3 regions of the Salinarimonas chemoclinalis genome follow, and region 1 is predicted to be linked to each of the others. Evidence: predicted binding sites of a transcription regulator. Region 1 holds the regulator's gene; each other region holds the start of a gene.

Region 1 (5,416 bases):
GCCACCAGCCGAAGAAGCCAAGCATGACGAACCCCGGCATCGACGAAGACCGCCTGCGTACCGAGGCCCGCGCCATCCTGCGGGAGAACGATCTCGGCGGCTACACCATCCCGACGAAGGGCCTCTACCCGTTCCAGTGGAACTGGGATTCGTGCCTCGTCGCGCTCGGCCTCGCGCACGTGGACGAGGACCGCGCGCTGACCGAGATCGAGACGCTCGTCGCTCATCAGTGGCCGGACGGGATGATCCCGCACATCGTCTTCCACGCCGACCACGAGAGCTACTTCCCCGGGCCGGACGTCTGGGGCACCGCGCGGGCGACGCCGACGAGCGGCATCACCCAGCCGCCGGTGCTGGGCTACGCCCTGCGGCGCCTCCTCGACGGTGCGCGCGACCGGGCGATGGTCGCGCCGCGGGTGGCGGCGCTGCTGCCGAAGGTGGCCGCATGGCACCGCTGGTTCGCGAGCGCCCGCGACCCGGAGGCGACCGGCCTCGTCGCCATCCTCCACCCCTGGGAGAGCGGCCGGGACAACGCCATCGATTGGGACGACGCGCTCGCGCGCGTACCGACCGACGGCATCGGCAGCTACGTGCGCCGGGACACGACCCACGTCGACGCGGCGCAGCGACCGACCAAGGAGGAGTACGACCGCTATCTCTGGCTCGTGCAACGCTTCCGCCGGCTCGGCTGGAACCAGGCGGCGCTGCACGACGCCTCGCCGTTCCGGGTGGTCGACCCGGGCTTCAACGCGATCCTGATCCGCTCGGCGGAGGACCTCGCGGCGATGGCGCGGGCGCTCGGCGCGCCGGAGATCGCGGCGGAGGCGGAGGGCCAGGCGGGGCGCGGGCGCGCGGCGCTGGACGGCCTCTGGCACGAGGGGCTCGGGCAATACGCAGCCTTCGACCGGGCGGCCGGGACCCTCGTCGAGAGCGCCTCGATCGGCGGCCTCCTGCCGCTCATGGCGCTCGAGCCCGGCCATCCCCGCGCGGACGCCCTCGTCGGACGCGTCGCGGGCCTGCGCTCGGCGGTGCGCCACCCCGTCCCGAGCCACGATCCCGCCGATCCCCGCTTCGATCGCCTGCGCTACTGGCGCGGTCCGCTCTGGCTCATCGCCAACCGCCTCGTCGCCGACGGGCTCGGGCGCCACGGGCGGTCCGATGCGGCCGCGGACATCGCCCGCGACGGCCTCGCGCTCGTGGCGCGGAGCGGCTTCGGGGAGTACTTCGACCCGCTCGACGGCCGCGCGCTGGGCGGCAAGCGCTTCAGCTGGACCGCCGCGATGGTGCTCGAGTTCCTGGAAATGGCCTGAGAGGTGGCCCGAGGGGCAGGATCAGCCGACGAAGGCGCGCTCGACCACGAAATGCGCGGGCTTGGCGTTCGAACCCTCATCGAGCCCGGCCGCGGCGCACAGCGCCCGGCAGTCGCGCGTCATCTCGATCGAGCCGCAGATCATCACCCGGTCCGTCGCCGGATCGAGGGGCGGCACGCCCAGATCGGCGAAGAGCCGGCCCGACGCGATCGCGTCCGTGATCCGGAAGGAACGCGGGTGCGGCTCGCGGGTGACGGTGGTGTAGAAGGTCAGCCGCGGGGCGGCGATCTCGCCCACGAGCGGATCGTCGACGAGGTCGCGCACGGTGTTCTCGCCATAGGCGAGCTCGGCCACCCGCCGGCAGGACTGGGTGAGGATCACCTCGTCGAACTTCTCGTAGGTCTCGGGGTCGCGGATCAGGCTCGCGAAGGGCGCGATGCCGGTGCCGGTGGAGAGCATCCACAGCCGCCGGCCCGGCGCGAGCGCGTCGAGCACCAGCGTGCCGGTGGGCTTCTTCTTGATCAGGATCTCGTCGCCCACGGCGATGCGCTGGAGCCGCTCCGTGAGCGGGCCGCCCGGGACCTTGATGGAGAAGAACTCCAGCTCGTCGTCCCAGCTCGGGCTCGCGATCGAGTAGGCGCGGAAGACGGGCTTCTCGCCACCGGGAAGGCCGATCATGACGAACTCGCCGGAGCGGAAGCGAAGACTCGCGGGGCGCGTGGTGCGGAAGCGGAAGAGCCGGTCGGTGAAGTGCTCGACGAGCGTCACGCGCTCGACGTGGCAATCGACGGGCGCGGCGATCGCGCCGGCGGCGGCTGAATCCGACATCGTGGTCCTCTCGTGCGGCCCCTCTACCCGGACTCGCCATGGCCGAGCTCCGGCGACGCACGTGCTCTACCACATCGCCGTTTCGCAGCGCACCACGTACGAAACCGAACCCGGTTGCGCGTGGGAGGCGGCCCCTGCGGCGGCGGGGTCAGGCGCCGAGCGCGCCGTCGCTCTTGGCGAAGGTCTCGTCGAAGGAATAGCCCGCCCCGCGCACGGTGCGGATCGGGTCCAGCGTCTCGCGGGTGTTGATGGCCTTGCGCAGGCGCCCGACATGGACGTCCACCGTGCGCTCGTCGATGTAGACGTCGTGTCCCCAGACGCCGTCGAGGAGCTGCTCGCGGGTGAAGACGCGGCCCGGGCTCTGCATCAGGAACTCGAGCAGCCGGAACTCGGTCGGGCCGAGATGCAGCTCGCGCCCCGCCCGGCGCACCCGATGGGTCTCGCGGTCGAGCTCGATGTCGCCGGCGACGAGCGTGTTGGCGATGTGGGCGGGCTTGGTGCGGCGCAGGAGCGCGCGCACCCGCGCCAGCAGCTCGGGCACGGAGAAGGGCTTGACGATGTAGTCGTCCGCCCCGGTCGCGAGCCCGCGCACCCGGTCGCCCTCCTCGCCGCGGGCGGTGAGCATGATGACCGGGAGCCGCTCGGTCTCGCGGCGCGCGCGGATGCGCCGGCACAGCTCGATGCCGGAGAGCCCGGGCAGCATCCAGTCGAGCAGGACGAGATCGGGGATGCGCTCGCGCAGCCGCACCTCGGCCTCGTCGCCGCGCGCCACCGCGTCGACCTCGTAGCCCTCGGCCTCCAGGTTGTACCGCAGGAGGAGCGTCAGGGACTCCTCGTCCTCCACGACGAGGATACGCGTGCTCATCGGTCGCTCGCCTCGCGCTCCCTCACGCGCCGGGGGCGCCCGGCGCGGTCTCGCCGGGCTGCCCGGTCTCGTAGGCCGTGCGGTCCATCTTCGGCCGCTCGGCGGTGATCGGCTGGCCGGTGACGAGGTAGTGGATCGTCTCCGCGACGTTGGTGGTGTGGTCGCCGATGCGCTCCACGTTCTTGGCGCAGAACAGGAGATGCGTGCAGAAGGTGATGTTGCGGGGATCTTCCATCATGTAGGTGAGCAGCTCGCGGAAGAGCGAGTTGTAGAGCGCGTCCGTCGCGCCGTCGCGCCGCCAGACCTCCAGCGCCTTGTCGACGTCGAGCTGGGTGTAGGCGTCGAGGATGTCCTTGAGCTGGCCGAGCACCATGTCCGACATGCGCTCGACGCCGAGCACGACGCGCTGCGGCTCGAACTGGCCGGAGATGGCGAGCGTGCGCTTGGAGATGTTCTTGGCCATGTCGCCGATCCGCTCGATGTCGGAGGCGATGCGGATGGCGGAGATCACCTCGCGCAGGTCCACCGCCATCGGCTGGCGCCGGGCGATGGTGAGGATGGCCTTCTCCTCGATGTCGCGCTGGATCGTGTCGAGGCGATAGTCGGTGGTGACCACCGACTGGGCGAGGCCCACGTCGCGGCGCACCAGCGCGACGGTGGCGTCGGCGAGCATCTTCTCGGCGATGCCGCCCATCTCCATGATCGAGCGGCGCAGCTCCTGGAGCTCGGCGTCGAACGATGCGACCGTATGTTCGGACATGGGTCCGTCTCCTAGAGAGCGCTTCCTGCGGCGATGCGCCGGCTCAGCCGAAGCGGCCGGTGATGTAGTCCTGGGTGCGCTTGTCGCGCGGGTTGGTGAAGATCTGGTCGGTGGGACCCTCCTCGACGAGGTAGCCGAGGTGGAAGAAGCAGGTCTTCTGCGAGACGCGGGCGGCCTGCTGCATCGAGTGCGTGACGATGACGATCGTGTAGTTCTGCCGCAGCTCGTCGATCAGCTCCTCGATGCGCGCGGTGGCGATCGGGTCGAGCGCCGAGCACGGCTCGTCCATGAGGATCACCTCGGGCGACACCGCGATGGCGCGGGCGATGCACAGGCGCTGCTGCTGCCCGCCGGAGAGGCCGGTGCCGGTCTCGAGGAGCCGATCCTTCACCTCGTCCCAGAGGCCGGCCTTGCGAAGCGCCGCCTCGACGATCACCGCGAGCTCCGCCTTCGACTTCGCGAGCCCGTGGATGCGCGGGCCGTAGGCGACGTTCTCGAAGATCGACTTCGGGAAGGGGTTGGGCTTCTGGAAGACCATGCCGACGCGGGCGCGCAGGGTGACGACGTCCAGATCCGCGTCGTAGATGTCCTTGCCGTCGATCGTGATGTCGCCCTCGACCCGCGCGCCGTCGATCGTGTCGTTCATGCGGTTGAGGCAGCGCAGGAAGGTGGACTTGCCGCAGCCCGACGGGCCGATGAAGGCGGTCACCGCCTTCTCCGGAATGCCGATCGTGAGGTCGTAGATCGCCTGCTTGGCGCCGTAGAAGACCTTCACGTCGCGGGCGTCCACCTTCGACGCGTTGCCGATCTCCAGCGGGATGCGGACGGTCTCGCGCTTGTCGAGAACGGGCGCCGGGGCATCCGGCGCAGCGGTGGGGGCATGCATGGCGGTCATCTCGTCTCCTCGCTCGCTCACCACTTCCGCTCGAGGCGGTTGCGCAGAAAAATCGCGATCAGGTTCATCAGGATCAAGAAGCCGAGCAGAACGAGAATGCCGGCGGAGGTGCGCGCGACGAAGCCGCGCTCGGGGCTGTCCGCCCAGATGAAGATCTGGGTCGGGAGGGCCGTCGCCGGCTCCAGCAGGCCGCCGGGCGGGCTCGTGATGAAGGCGTTCATGCCGATCAGCAGCAGCGGCGCGGTCTCTCCCAGCGCCTGGGCGAGACCGATGATCGTGCCGGTCAGGATTCCGGGCAGCGCCAGCGGCAGGACGTGGTGCATCACCACCTCGTGCTTGGAGGCACCAACCCCGAGCGCCGCCTCGCGGATCGAGGGCGGAACGGCCTTGAGCGCCGCGCGGGTCACGATGATCATGGTGGGCAGCGTCATGAGCGCGAGCACCATGCCGCCGACGAGCGGCGCCGAGCGCGGCATGCCGAACCAGCCGAGGAAGATGGCGAGGCCGAGCAGGCCGAACACGATCGATGGCACGGCGGCCAGGTTGTTGATGTTCACCTCGACGATGTCGGTCCACTTGTTCTTCGGCGCGAATTCCTCGAGATACACCGCGGCGGCGATGCCGATCGGGAAACTCAGGACGAAGCACACCACCAGCGCGAAGAACGATCCGACGACGGCGCCCGAGAGGCCGGCGAGCTCGGGGAAGCGGCTGTCGGCATTGAAGAAGAGGGCCGCGTTGAAGCGCTGCTCGACGCG
Region 2 (5,416 bases), 150 kb from region 1:
CGACGAGCTCCTCGTAGCGCGCGATACGCGCCTTCGACTTGGTCTGGCGCGCCTTCTGCGAGGCGGAGACCCACTCGCGCTCGCGCTCGATGGTGCGCTGGCGCGCCTCGTCCTCGCGGCTCTCCTGGAGGAGGCGCTTCTGCTTCTGCTCCAGCCAGGAAGTGTAGTTGCCCTCGTAGGGGATGCCGCGGCCGCGGTCGAGCTCGAGGATCCAGCCGGTCACGTTGTCGAGGAAGTAGCGATCGTGGGTGACGATCAGGATCGCGCCCGGGTAGCTGCGCAGGTGCCCCTCGAGCCAAGCGACGGTCTCGGCGTCGAGATGGTTCGTCGGCTCGTCGAGCAGCAGCAGGTCGGGCTGGTCGAGCAGGAGCTTGCACAGGGCCACGCGGCGGCGCTCGCCGCCCGAGAGCGCGCCGACGTCCGCGTCGTCGGGCGGGCAGCGCAGGGCGTCCATCGCCTGGTCGACCTTCGAGTCGAGATCCCACAGCCCCTTCGCCTCGATCTCGTCCTGGAGGGCCGTCATCTCGTCGGCGGTCTCCTCCGAGTAGTTCATCGCGAGGTCGTTGTAGCGCTCGAGGATGGCCTTCTGCGCGGCGACGCCTTCCTCGACGTTCTGGCGCACTGTCTTCGAGGCGTCGAGCTGCGGCTCCTGGGGCAGGTAGCCGACCTTGGCGCCGTCCGCGACCCAGGCCTCGCCGTTCCACTCCTTGTCGAAGCCGGCCATGATCTTGAGCAGCGTCGACTTGCCGGAGCCGTTGGGGCCGAGCACGCCGATCTTCGCGTCCGGGTAGAAGGACAGATGGACGTTCTCCAGGACCTTCTTGCCGCCGGAATAGGTCTTCGAGAGACCCCGCATGTGATAGATGAATTGACGAGCCACGGCCGGGAAATCCTGTCGCGAAGGGTTCGGGGAGCGTGCGCGCAGGCTTATCAGGGCAGGGTGGCGGCGGCAAGGCGTGCCGTGGGGGCGGGGCCGGGGGCGTGCGCCGCCCCCGGCCCCGCGTGACGCGTCACGCGCCGATCACGCCGCCGTCCTCGCGGGTGATCACGAGCGTGGCCGAGCGCGGGACCGCCGCGCCGCCGTCCGGCCAACGGCTGACGAGCGTTCCGGCGGCGAAGTCCTCCTCCGTGGTCGTCGCGCCCGGATGCTGCACGTTGACGAACATCGTGCGGCCGTCCGGCGTGGTGACGACGCCGGTGATCTCCTGGCCGATCGGCCCGGCGAGGAAGCGGCGGATCTCGCCCGTCGACGGATCGGCGCAGAGCATCTGGTTGTTGCCGAACTGGGCGAAGTCGCCCTTGTTCTGCGCGCTCTCGCCGATGTCGGTCTGGATCCAGAGCCGGCCGGCATCGTCGAACCACAGCCCGTCCGGGCAGGCGAAGGTCGCGAACTCGCCGAGCGCGCCGCCGGTCGGCGCGACGCTGGTACGCGCGTCGCCGGCGATGACGAACAGGTCCCAGGAGAAGGTGGTCGCGGCGTGGTCGTCGCCGTCCTCGCGCCAGCGCACGATGTGGCCGAACTGGTTGTCGGCGCGCGGGTTCACGGCATCCACCTGCGCCTGGATGCGCCGGCTGTTGTTGGTCAGCGTGAAGTAGACCTCGCCCGAGTTCGGGTCGACGGCGCCCCACTCGGGACGGTCCATCTTGGTCGCGCCGAGGAGGTCGGCCGCCAGGCGGGTGTTGACGAGCACGTCGGCCTGGTCGGAAAAGCCGTTCTCGGTGGTCAGCGGCCCTTCGCCGTGCACGAGCGGCAGCCAGGTCCCGGTGCCGTCGTCCGAGAAGCGCGCCACGTAGAGCGTGCCTTCGTCGAGCAGCGCGCCGGACGCGCCGGCGGCCTCGTACGGCTGGGCGGAAACGAACTTGTAGATGTACTCGAAACGCGCGTCGTCGCCCGAGTAGCACACGACCGGACGACCCTCGACCGCCGGGGCGAACACCACGCCCTCGTGGGCGAAGCGGCCGAGCGCGGTGCGCTTCACCGGGCGGGCCTCGGGATCGAACGGGTCGATCTCGACCATCCAGCCGAAACCGTTGGGCTCGTTGCGGTAGTCCTCGGCGGGGGACGCGCCGCGGGTGGAGGCGTCGAAGCGGACGAATTCGTCCGAGCCGGAGGCGGCGAGCTCCCAGGCATAGCGCGACGTGCCGGCCGGCACGCCGTAGCGGGCGTGCTCGCGCGGCAGATTCGGCTTCTGGTCCTCGGTGTCGCCGTTGCGGAAGTAGCCCGCCCAATTCTCCTCGGCGGCCATGTACGTGTTCCACGGCGTCACGCCGTGGGCGCAGTTGTTGATGGTGCCGCGCACCATCGTCCCGTCCGGGCTGTAGAGCGTGCGCACGTGGTCGGAGCCACGCACCGGCCCGGAGATCTCGATTGCGGTCGCGGCCGTGACGCGCCGGTTGCGCGGGTCGGAAACGATGCTCCAGGTGCCGTCCGCGCCGCGGGAGACGCGCACCACGGAGACGCCGTGGGCGTTGATCTCCTTGAGGACCTCGTCGTCGACGCGCTGGCCGTTCTCCACGACCACGGCGCCGGAATCGAGCGCGATGCCGTCGTAGGCGGCGTGCAGGAACCGCGGCTCGACGTACTCGTGGTTCATCACCAGGAGACCGTCCGTCGACGAGCCGTCGATCGGGAAGAAGTGCATGCCGTCGTGGTGCATGCCGATCTGCACGGCCTGGTCCGCGCCGCTGGCGTCGCGGCCGTGGGCCGGTCCGGCCGGATCGATCGGCTCGCCCCAGGGAGCGAGGACCTGGACCCGGTAGCCCGGCGGCACGACGACGGTGTCGGCCTCGGAGGTGGCGATCGGCTCGAACCCGAGCAGGGCCGTGCCGGCCTGCGCCCGCGCGGCCGTCGCACCGGCGAAGCTCGCGCCGAACACGCCCGTGACGGCGGCGGCGAGGCCGCCCATGAGCACGCCGCGGCGGGTCGTGCGGGCGTCCACCACATCGTAGAAGGTGGCGTTGGCGGACGTGTTGCAGGGCGGCTCGTCGCCGTGCTCCCAGCCGGGGGCGTTCTGGTAGGACGTGTCATCCATCGCGGTCGTCTCCCATGTCGGCCCGGCGCGCCCTCGCGGCCGGCCGGACGGACCATGCGTCGCCGGTCTTGACGCGCGCATGACATTCGAAGATTTCCAGGATGGACGATACGACACGGTCCGCGTGCGGGCGCCGCCGGACCCGAGCGGTGTCGTCGACGCGTCATCGCGGCGTCGCGCGCGCGAAGTAACGTGACGCGTCCGGGAACCAGCGGACCGACGCGCGCTTGCCTGGAACGGCCGTCGCTCCTATGACCCGCCCGGCGGACCGTCGCGGCCCCGCGCCCGCCCTACCGAGAGGATGCACCCGCCATGCGCGTCGCGATGATCGGCTCCGGCTACGTCGGCCTCGTCTCCGGGGCCTGCTTCGCCGACTTCGGCCACGAGGTCGCCTGCATCGACAAGGATCCGGCGAAGATCGCAGCGCTCGAGGCGGGGCGAATGCCGATCTACGAGCCCGGGCTCGAGGATCTCGTACGCCGCAACGTCGCCCAGGGCCGGCTCGCCTTCGCCACCGACCTGACCGACGCGGTCGCGGCGGCGGAGGCGGTGTTCATCGCCGTCGGCACGCCCTCGCGCCGCGGCGACGGGCACGCGGACCTCTCCTATGTCGTCGCCGCCGCGCGCGAGATCGCCCACGCCATGCGCGGCTACACGGTGGTAGTGACGAAGTCGACCGTGCCGGTCGGCACGGGCGACGAAGTGGAGCGGATCATCCGCGAGGAGCGGCCCGAGGCGGAATTCGCCGTCGTCTCCAACCCGGAATTCCTGCGGGAGGGCGCGGCGATCTCCGATTTCAAGCGCCCCGATCGGATCGTGGTCGGCGCCGAGGACACGCGCGCCGCCGACGTGATGCGCGAGCTCTACCGGCCGCTCTACCTCAACCAGGCGCCGATCCTCGTCACCTCGCGGCGCACGGCGGAACTGACGAAATACGCCGCCAACGCCTTCCTCGCCACCAAGATCACCTTCATCAACGAGATGGCGGACCTGTGCGAGAAGGTGGGTGCGGACGTGCAGGACGTCGCCCGCGGGATCGGGCTCGACAACCGCATCGGCTCGAAGTTCCTGCATGCCGGCCCGGGCTACGGCGGCTCGTGCTTCCCCAAGGACACGCTCGCCCTGATCAAGACCGCGCAGGACGCCGAGTGCCCCGTGCGAATCGTCGAGACGGTCGCGGCGGTCAACGACCAGCGCAAGCGCGCCATGGGCCGCAAGGTGGTGGCCGCCTGCGGCGGCTCCGTGCGCGGCAAGCGCGTCGCCGTGCTCGGGCTGACCTTCAAGCCCAACACGGACGACATGCGCGACGCGCCCTCGATCACGATCGTCCAGGCGCTCCAGGACGGCGGAGCCTCCGTCGTCGCCTACGACCCCGAAGGCATGGAGCAGGCCCGCACCGTGCTCGACGGCGTCGCCTACGCGGCGGACCCCTACGCCTGCGCCGAGGGCGCGGACGCGCTCGTCCTCGTGACCGAGTGGAACGCGTTCCGCGCGCTCGACCTGAAGCGCCTGCGCCAGATCATGGCCGCGCCGGTGCTCGTCGACCTGCGCAACGTCTACCGCCCCGAAGAGGTGCGCGAGGCGGGCTTCGCCTACGCGAGCGTGGGGCGGCCGTGAGAAGCGGCGGCGCGGCCTGAGCGGCAGCGGCTCCGTTCCTATGCTCGACGAAATTCCTTTTTGTCGAGCACGAGCGCATGAGCCGCGTCCGACGCCATTCGCCGCTCGCCCACGCGGCCTACCGCGACCTCGTCTCCTCCCTGCTCGACGAGGCGGCGGGCGATTTCCGGGGCGACCCCGACACGCTCGAGTCCGACAAGGACGTGCTGCAGGCGCGCTTCGTCATGCAGGCGCTGGCCGAGGATCGGCCGGTCGATCTCGCCGACGCCTACCGCGCCGCCCTGGCGCGTGGACCGTTCTGGCGCGAGCGGCTGGGGCGGACGCTCGAGCGCACGCCGGATCTGCGCGCGCCGCTCGAGGCGCTGCCCTGAACGGGTCGCGGCACGTCTTGCACCGCGTCCGTATCGCTCTAAGGTTGCTGACGGGATCCATGATCGCGAGGAGGGTTCGATGGCTCAGGCGGTGCTCGAGGTGATGATCGCGGCCGCGCTCGCCGGCGGGCGCGCGATCCGCGCGGTCGTCGAGGCCGGTGACACGGCGGTGCGGACGAAAGCCGACGCCTCCCCCGTCACCGCCGCGGACGAGGCGGCGGACGCGGCCATCGCGGCGGTGCTCGCCCGCGACGCGCCCGGCATCCCGATCGTCTCCGAGGAGAGCGCCGGCGAGCGCGCGCCGGCGCAGCGGGGGCGCTTCTTCCTCGTCGACCCGCTCGACGGCACCAAGGAGTTCGTCGCCGGAAGCGGCGAATACACGGTCAACATCGCGCT
Region 3 (5,416 bases), on a different contig from region 1:
TTCCGGTCCTTCGGCTCCAGCCGGTTGACCACCCGCCCGTCGATCGAGACCTCGCCGCCGGTGATCTCCTCGAGGCCGGCGACCATGCGCAGGAGCGTCGACTTCCCGCAGCCCGACGGGCCGACGATGACGATCAGCTCGCCGTCGGCGACGTCGATCGAGACGCCGTGAATGACCTTGGTGTCGCCGTAGCGCTTGACGACGTCGCGGATGCCGATGCCGGCCATGCCCGTTCTCTCACTTCTCGGTTTCGACGAGGCCTTTCACGAAGAGCCTCTGCATGACCAGGATGACGGCGACCGGCGGCAGCAGCGCGAGGATCGCCGTCGCCATGACGAGGTGCCATTGCGGCTGCTCGTCGGAGACGTTCACCATCCGGTAGATGCCCATGACGATGGTGGTGTAGCTCTCGTCCGTCGTCACGATCAGCGGCCAGAGATACTGGTTCCAGCCGAACAGGAACATGATCACGAAGATCGCCGCGATGTTGGTGCGCGAGAGCGGCAGCAGGATGTCGCGGAAGAAGCGCATCGGCCCCGCGCCGTCCATGCGCGCGGCTTCCGCGAGCTCGTCGGGGATCGTCAGGTAGAACTGCCGGAACAGGAAGGTGGCGGTCGCCGAGGCGACGAGGGGGATGGTGAGGCCGGCATACGAGTTCAGCATGCCGAGGTTCGCGATCACCTCGAAGGTCGGCAGGATGCGCACCTCGACCGGCAGCATCAGCGTCAGGAAGATGATCCAGAACGCGATCATCCGGAAGGGGAAGCGGAAGTAGACGATCGCGAAGGCCGAGACGAGCGAGACCGCGATCTTCCCCGTGGCGATGAGGAGCGCCATGATGAACGAGTTGAGCAGCATCAGCCCCACCGGCGTGCCGCCCGCCTGGGACATGCCCGCCGAGAGCAGCTGCGAATAGTTCTCGATCAGCCGATCGCCGGGCAGGAGCGGCGCGGTGCCCGACATCAGCGCCGCCTGCGGATGGGTCGACGCCACGAAGGCGACCCATACGGGGAAGAGCACGATCGCGACGCCGAGCCCCAGGACGAGGTGGCGCAGGATCGTGAGGACGGGACGGTTCTCGACCATGGCGGCGTTCCTCAGTACTGCACGCGCCGCTCGATGTAGCGGAACTGCACGATGGTCAGCACGATGACGATCGCCATCAGGACGACCGACTGCGCGGCGGATCCGCCGAGATCGAGCCCGACGAAGCCGTCGGAGTAGACCTTGTAGACGAGGATCGTCGTCGCCTGGCCCGGCCCGCCGGAGGTCGTCGCGTGGATGATCTGGAACGTGTCGAAGAAGGCGTAGGTGACGTTGACGACCAGCAGGAAGAAGGCGGTCGGCGAGAGCAGCGGGAAGACGATCGTCCAGAACCGCTTCATCGGCCCCGCCCCGTCGATCGCCGCCGCCTCGATCAGCGACTTCGGGATCGCCTGCAGCCCGGCGAGGAAGAAGAGGAAGTTGTAGGAGATCTGCTTCCAGACCGCCGCGACGACGACGAGGATCATCGCCTGGTCGCCGTTGAGCAGGTGGTTCCAGTCGATGCCGACCGCGCGCAGCGCGTGCGCGAACAGGCCGATCGAAGGATTGAACAGGAACCACCACAGCACGCCGGCGACGGCGGGCGCGACGGCGTAGGGCATGACGAGCAGCGTCTTGTAGCCCGACGCGCCCTTGATCACCCGGTCGGCCATCACCGCGAGGAGCAGAGCGAGCGACAGCCCGATCGCGGTCACCGCGACCGAGAAGACGAGCGTCACCTGGAAGGCGTTGAGATAGAGCGGATCGCTGAACAGCCGCTCGAAGTTCGCGAGCCCCACGAAGGTGGTGCGCAGCCCGAACGGGTCCTGGCGCAGCACCGACTGGTAGAGCGCCTGCCCCGCCGGCCACAGGAAGAAGACCGCGGTGATCGCGAGCTGCGGCAGGAGCAGCGCGAGCGGCAGCGCGAAGCCCCGGAAGGTGACTTTCTTGTGCATGGGCGGGTCCGGTCGCGAGCGCCCCGACAGCGCGAGCGGGAGGGCCGGATCGGCGCGCGGGCGCTTCGCCGGCAAAGAAGGACGCCGCCCGTGGAGGGCGGCGTCCCGTGGAGAGGCGCGTCGCCTCAGCTGTTGTCGGCCTCGAACTGGCGCAGCAGCGCGTTGCCGCGCTCGACGGCGGTGTCCAGCGCCTCCTTCGGGGTCTTCTGGCCCGACCACACGAGCTCCAGCTCTTCGTTGATCACGTCACGGATCTGGACGAAGTTGCCCAGGCGCAGGCCGCGCGAGTTGCCGGTCGGCTCGTTGAGGGTCATCTGCCGCACCGACACGTCGGTGCCGGGGTTCTGCGCGTAGAAGCCCTGCTCCTGCGAGAGCTCGAAGGCGGCCTGCGTGATCGGCAGGTAGCCGGTGTCCTGGTGCCAGGAGGCCTGGACCTCGGGCTGCGACAGGTACTCGAAGAACGCCGCGACGCCCGCGTACTCCTCGGCCTCGTGGCCCTGGAGCACCCACAGCGTGGCCCCGCCGATGATCGAGTTCTGCGGCGCACCCTGGACGTCGTCGTAGTAGGGCAGCATCGCCACGCCGACCTCGAAGTCGGTGTTGGCGTTCACGCCCGCCTGCGCGGCCGAGGAGTTCATGTAGATCGCGCACTCGCCCGAGTAGAACAGCGGCGCGGAGTCGGACTGGCGGCCACCGTACTTGAACACGCCCTCGTCCGCCCAGTCCTTCATGTTGGAGATGTGACGGACGTGCAGGTCGCTGTTGAAGGCGAACTCCGTGCCGAGGCCGTTGAAGCCGTTGTCCAGCGTCGCGAGCGGGACGTTGTGGTAGGCCGAGAAGTTCTCGATCTGCACCCAGGACTGCCAGCCGGTCGTGAAGCCGCAGGTGGCGGCGCCGGACTCGATGATGGCGCGCGAGGCCGCGACGACCTCGTCCCAGGTCTGGGGCGCCGTCTCCGGATCGAGGCCGGCGGCCTCGAAGACATCCTTGTTGTAGTACATCACCGGCGTGGACGAGTTGAACGGCATCGAGAGCATGTTGCCCTCCGGATCCGCGTAGTAGCCGACCACCGACGGGAGGTACTCCGACGGATCGAAGTTCTGCCCGTGATCCTGCATCAGCTGGTAGACCGGGTAGATCGCGCCCTGGGCCGCCATCATGGTCGCGGTGCCGACCTCGAAGACCTGCACGATGTGCGGCTGCTCGCGGGCGCGGAACGCCGCGATCGCGCCCGTCATCGTCTCGGTGTAGTTGCCGCGGTAGACGGGAACCACGCGGTACTCCGACTGCGAGGCGTTGAAGCCCTCGGCGACCGCCGCGGTCTTCTCGCCGAGCTCGCCGCCCATCGCGTGCCAGAACTGGACCTCGACCTGAGCATTGGCGGCACCGGCCGCGAGCATGAGCGCCATGGCCGAGGTGCCGGCCAGGATCGTGCGGGTGAAGGACATGGACGTCTCCCGTTTCGTGAGAAGCCGTCGCCCCGGCCGGACGGGCCGGGGACGCGACGTGAGCGCCTTGTCGTGACGCTTCGTTACGGCTCTGTGACATCGAGCCGGCTACCCGATAGGCGGGAGGCTGAAAGCTCGGCACGGACGCCGTCGGCGCGCGCCGGGCGGCCGCGGAGGGTCGCAGGAACTCGCCGGAACGCGACGGCGCGGGGTGCATGGCGCACGACGCCATGCGAGCGTAAGTCGTGTGGACAACCGGTACCGGCGCCGGCCGCCCCGGGAACTCACGCTCCGAAGCTGTGCTGGACCCGCCGCCGGTGCATGGCGTATGCGAACGCGATGCCGCCCACCCGCCAACGGAGCTTGCCATGTCCCTCGACAGCGTGCGCGCCTTCTTCGCCGAGCGCGCGCCGGACATCGACGTCGTCGTCACGGACGCCTCGAGCGCCACGGTCGCCGAGGCGGCCGCCGCGCACGGCGTCGAGCCCGCGCGCATCGCCAAGACGCTGACGCTCGCGATCGGCGAGCGCGTCGTCCTCGTCGTCGCGCGTGGCGACGCCCGTCTCGACAACAAGAAGATGAGGGCGACCTTCGGAGGCAAGGCGAAGATGCCGGACGCCGAGGCCGTCGCCGCGCTCACGGGCCACCCGGTCGGCGGCGTGTGCCCGTTCGGGCTGGCGACGGCGTTGCCGGTCCATTGCGACGTGTCGTTGAAGGCGTTCGACGTCGTGGTGCCGGCCGCGGGCGCCACCAACGCGGCGGTCTACATCGCCCCGGAGCGCATGGCGGATCTCGTCGGCGCGACCTGGGTCGACGTCTGCCGGGACCCGTCCTCCTCGGACGGCGACTGACGAGGCCGCCTCGCTCCCCTCAGAGCACGTCCTGGAGGCTCTTGGGCGCCCAGTCGTTGACGATGCGCCGGCGCTTGGCCTGGCGGCGCAGGACGGACTTGAGCTTCTGCTTGAGGAGCGCGATGTCGAAGGGCTTGAGCAGGAAGGCGTCGACGCCCGCCGCGTGCGCCGCCGTCACCTGCTCGAAGGTGATCGAGGTCTCGGTGAGGATGAAGGCGATCTTGAACATCTCCTCGTCGCTCTTGACCGTGCGCAGCACCTGCAGCCCGTCCACCGGCTCCAGGTCGAGGTCGCAGACGATGAGGCCGTAGCTGCCGTTGCGGATCATTTCGATGCCCTCGACGCCCGAGGGCGTGACGTCGACGTCGGCGAAGCCCAGGCGCAGGAAGATCTCGGCCACGAGCCGGCCGATCTTGGCGTTGTCGTCGATGATCAGGACGGAGGGAAACGGATCGTCGGACATCTGATCGCTCCCTCAGGTCAGGGCCTCGATGCCGCGCTTGGCCAGCAGGCACTGCTGGAGCGCGAGCATGCACTCGTGGACCTGCATCGGCTTGGGCGTGCCGCGCGCGAAGGCCTCGTCGAGGGCGTACTTCTCCAGCACGTCCTGGGTCATGAGGTTGCGCTCGAGCAGTTCCAGCGAGGGCAGGAGCTCGCGGCGCGGGATCTCGCGCCACTCGATGATGCGCACCTCCTTGTGCCGGTTGTCGGAGGCGATCCGCTTGAAGGTCGTGTTGAGCGCGTCGCGGTCCCCCTCCAGCATGTGGCCGAACCACCCGCGGTCGAGGACGAGGATCGAGGTGATCAGCCCGAACTCGTTCTGTCGCCGGCTCGAGCGCACCAGCCGATCGAGCTGCTCCGCCCGTTTCGCCTGGTCGCGATCGAGGGTGCAGCGGCTGAAGTAGCTGATTCTGCTGAGGCTGGAACGGTTGAGCATGGCGCCTGTCGCGTGACGTTCGACGTCACGCTCGCATCATGCGGATAAGAATCGGTAAAGCGCGATTTCCTCAGGGGCACTGCACGGCGATGCGGCGCCCGCGGGCATCGACGGCCGTGCAGGCCCGCGGCGTCGTCTCCGCGCCGACGATCGCACCGGCGGCGCCGCCGATCACGCCGCCGACGAGCGCACCGCCCACGC

The links. The regulator PhoB, encoded in region 1, activates phosphate uptake and scavenging genes when phosphate is short. The targets are predictions, from matches to a motif close to TGTCATNNANCTGTCAT.
Region 2: the regulator PhoB is predicted to act here: its motif matches at 3,183-3,199, upstream of AB9M23_RS04945 (PhoX family protein).
Region 3: the regulator PhoB is predicted to act here: its motif matches at 3,510-3,526, upstream of ugpB (sn-glycerol-3-phosphate ABC transporter substrate-binding protein UgpB).

What each region holds. Positions count from the first base shown of each region.
Region 1 covers NZ_JBGMWH010000002.1:91,727-97,142, reverse strand. The annotation lists gene AB9M23_RS04250 (MGH1-like glycoside hydrolase domain-containing protein) at 24-1,310, shown strand; gene AB9M23_RS04245 (ferredoxin--NADP reductase) at 1,332-2,138, opposite strand; gene phoB (phosphate regulon transcriptional regulator PhoB) at 2,287-3,003, opposite strand; gene phoU (phosphate signaling complex protein PhoU) at 3,026-3,763, opposite strand; gene pstB (phosphate ABC transporter ATP-binding protein PstB) at 3,807-4,658, opposite strand; gene pstA (phosphate ABC transporter permease PstA) at 4,676-5,416, opposite strand, start outside.
Region 2 covers NZ_JBGMWH010000002.1:238,027-243,442, forward strand. The annotation lists gene ettA (energy-dependent translational throttle protein EttA) at 1-880, opposite strand, end outside; gene AB9M23_RS04945 (PhoX family protein) at 1,011-3,032, opposite strand; gene AB9M23_RS04950 (UDP-glucose dehydrogenase family protein) at 3,345-4,649, shown strand; gene AB9M23_RS04955 (hypothetical protein) at 4,727-5,020, shown strand; gene cysQ (3'(2'),5'-bisphosphate nucleotidase CysQ) at 5,112-5,416, shown strand, end outside.
Region 3 covers NZ_JBGMWH010000006.1:130,137-135,552, reverse strand. The annotation lists gene AB9M23_RS12385 (sn-glycerol-3-phosphate import ATP-binding protein UgpC) at 1-227, opposite strand, end outside; gene ugpE (sn-glycerol-3-phosphate ABC transporter permease UgpE) at 238-1,086, opposite strand; gene ugpA (sn-glycerol-3-phosphate ABC transporter permease UgpA) at 1,098-1,979, opposite strand; gene ugpB (sn-glycerol-3-phosphate ABC transporter substrate-binding protein UgpB) at 2,105-3,427, opposite strand; gene AB9M23_RS12365 (YbaK/EbsC family protein) at 3,796-4,278, shown strand; gene AB9M23_RS12360 (response regulator) at 4,298-4,741, opposite strand; gene AB9M23_RS12355 (BLUF domain-containing protein) at 4,754-5,215, opposite strand; gene AB9M23_RS12350 (YMGG-like glycine zipper-containing protein) at 5,286-5,416, opposite strand, start outside.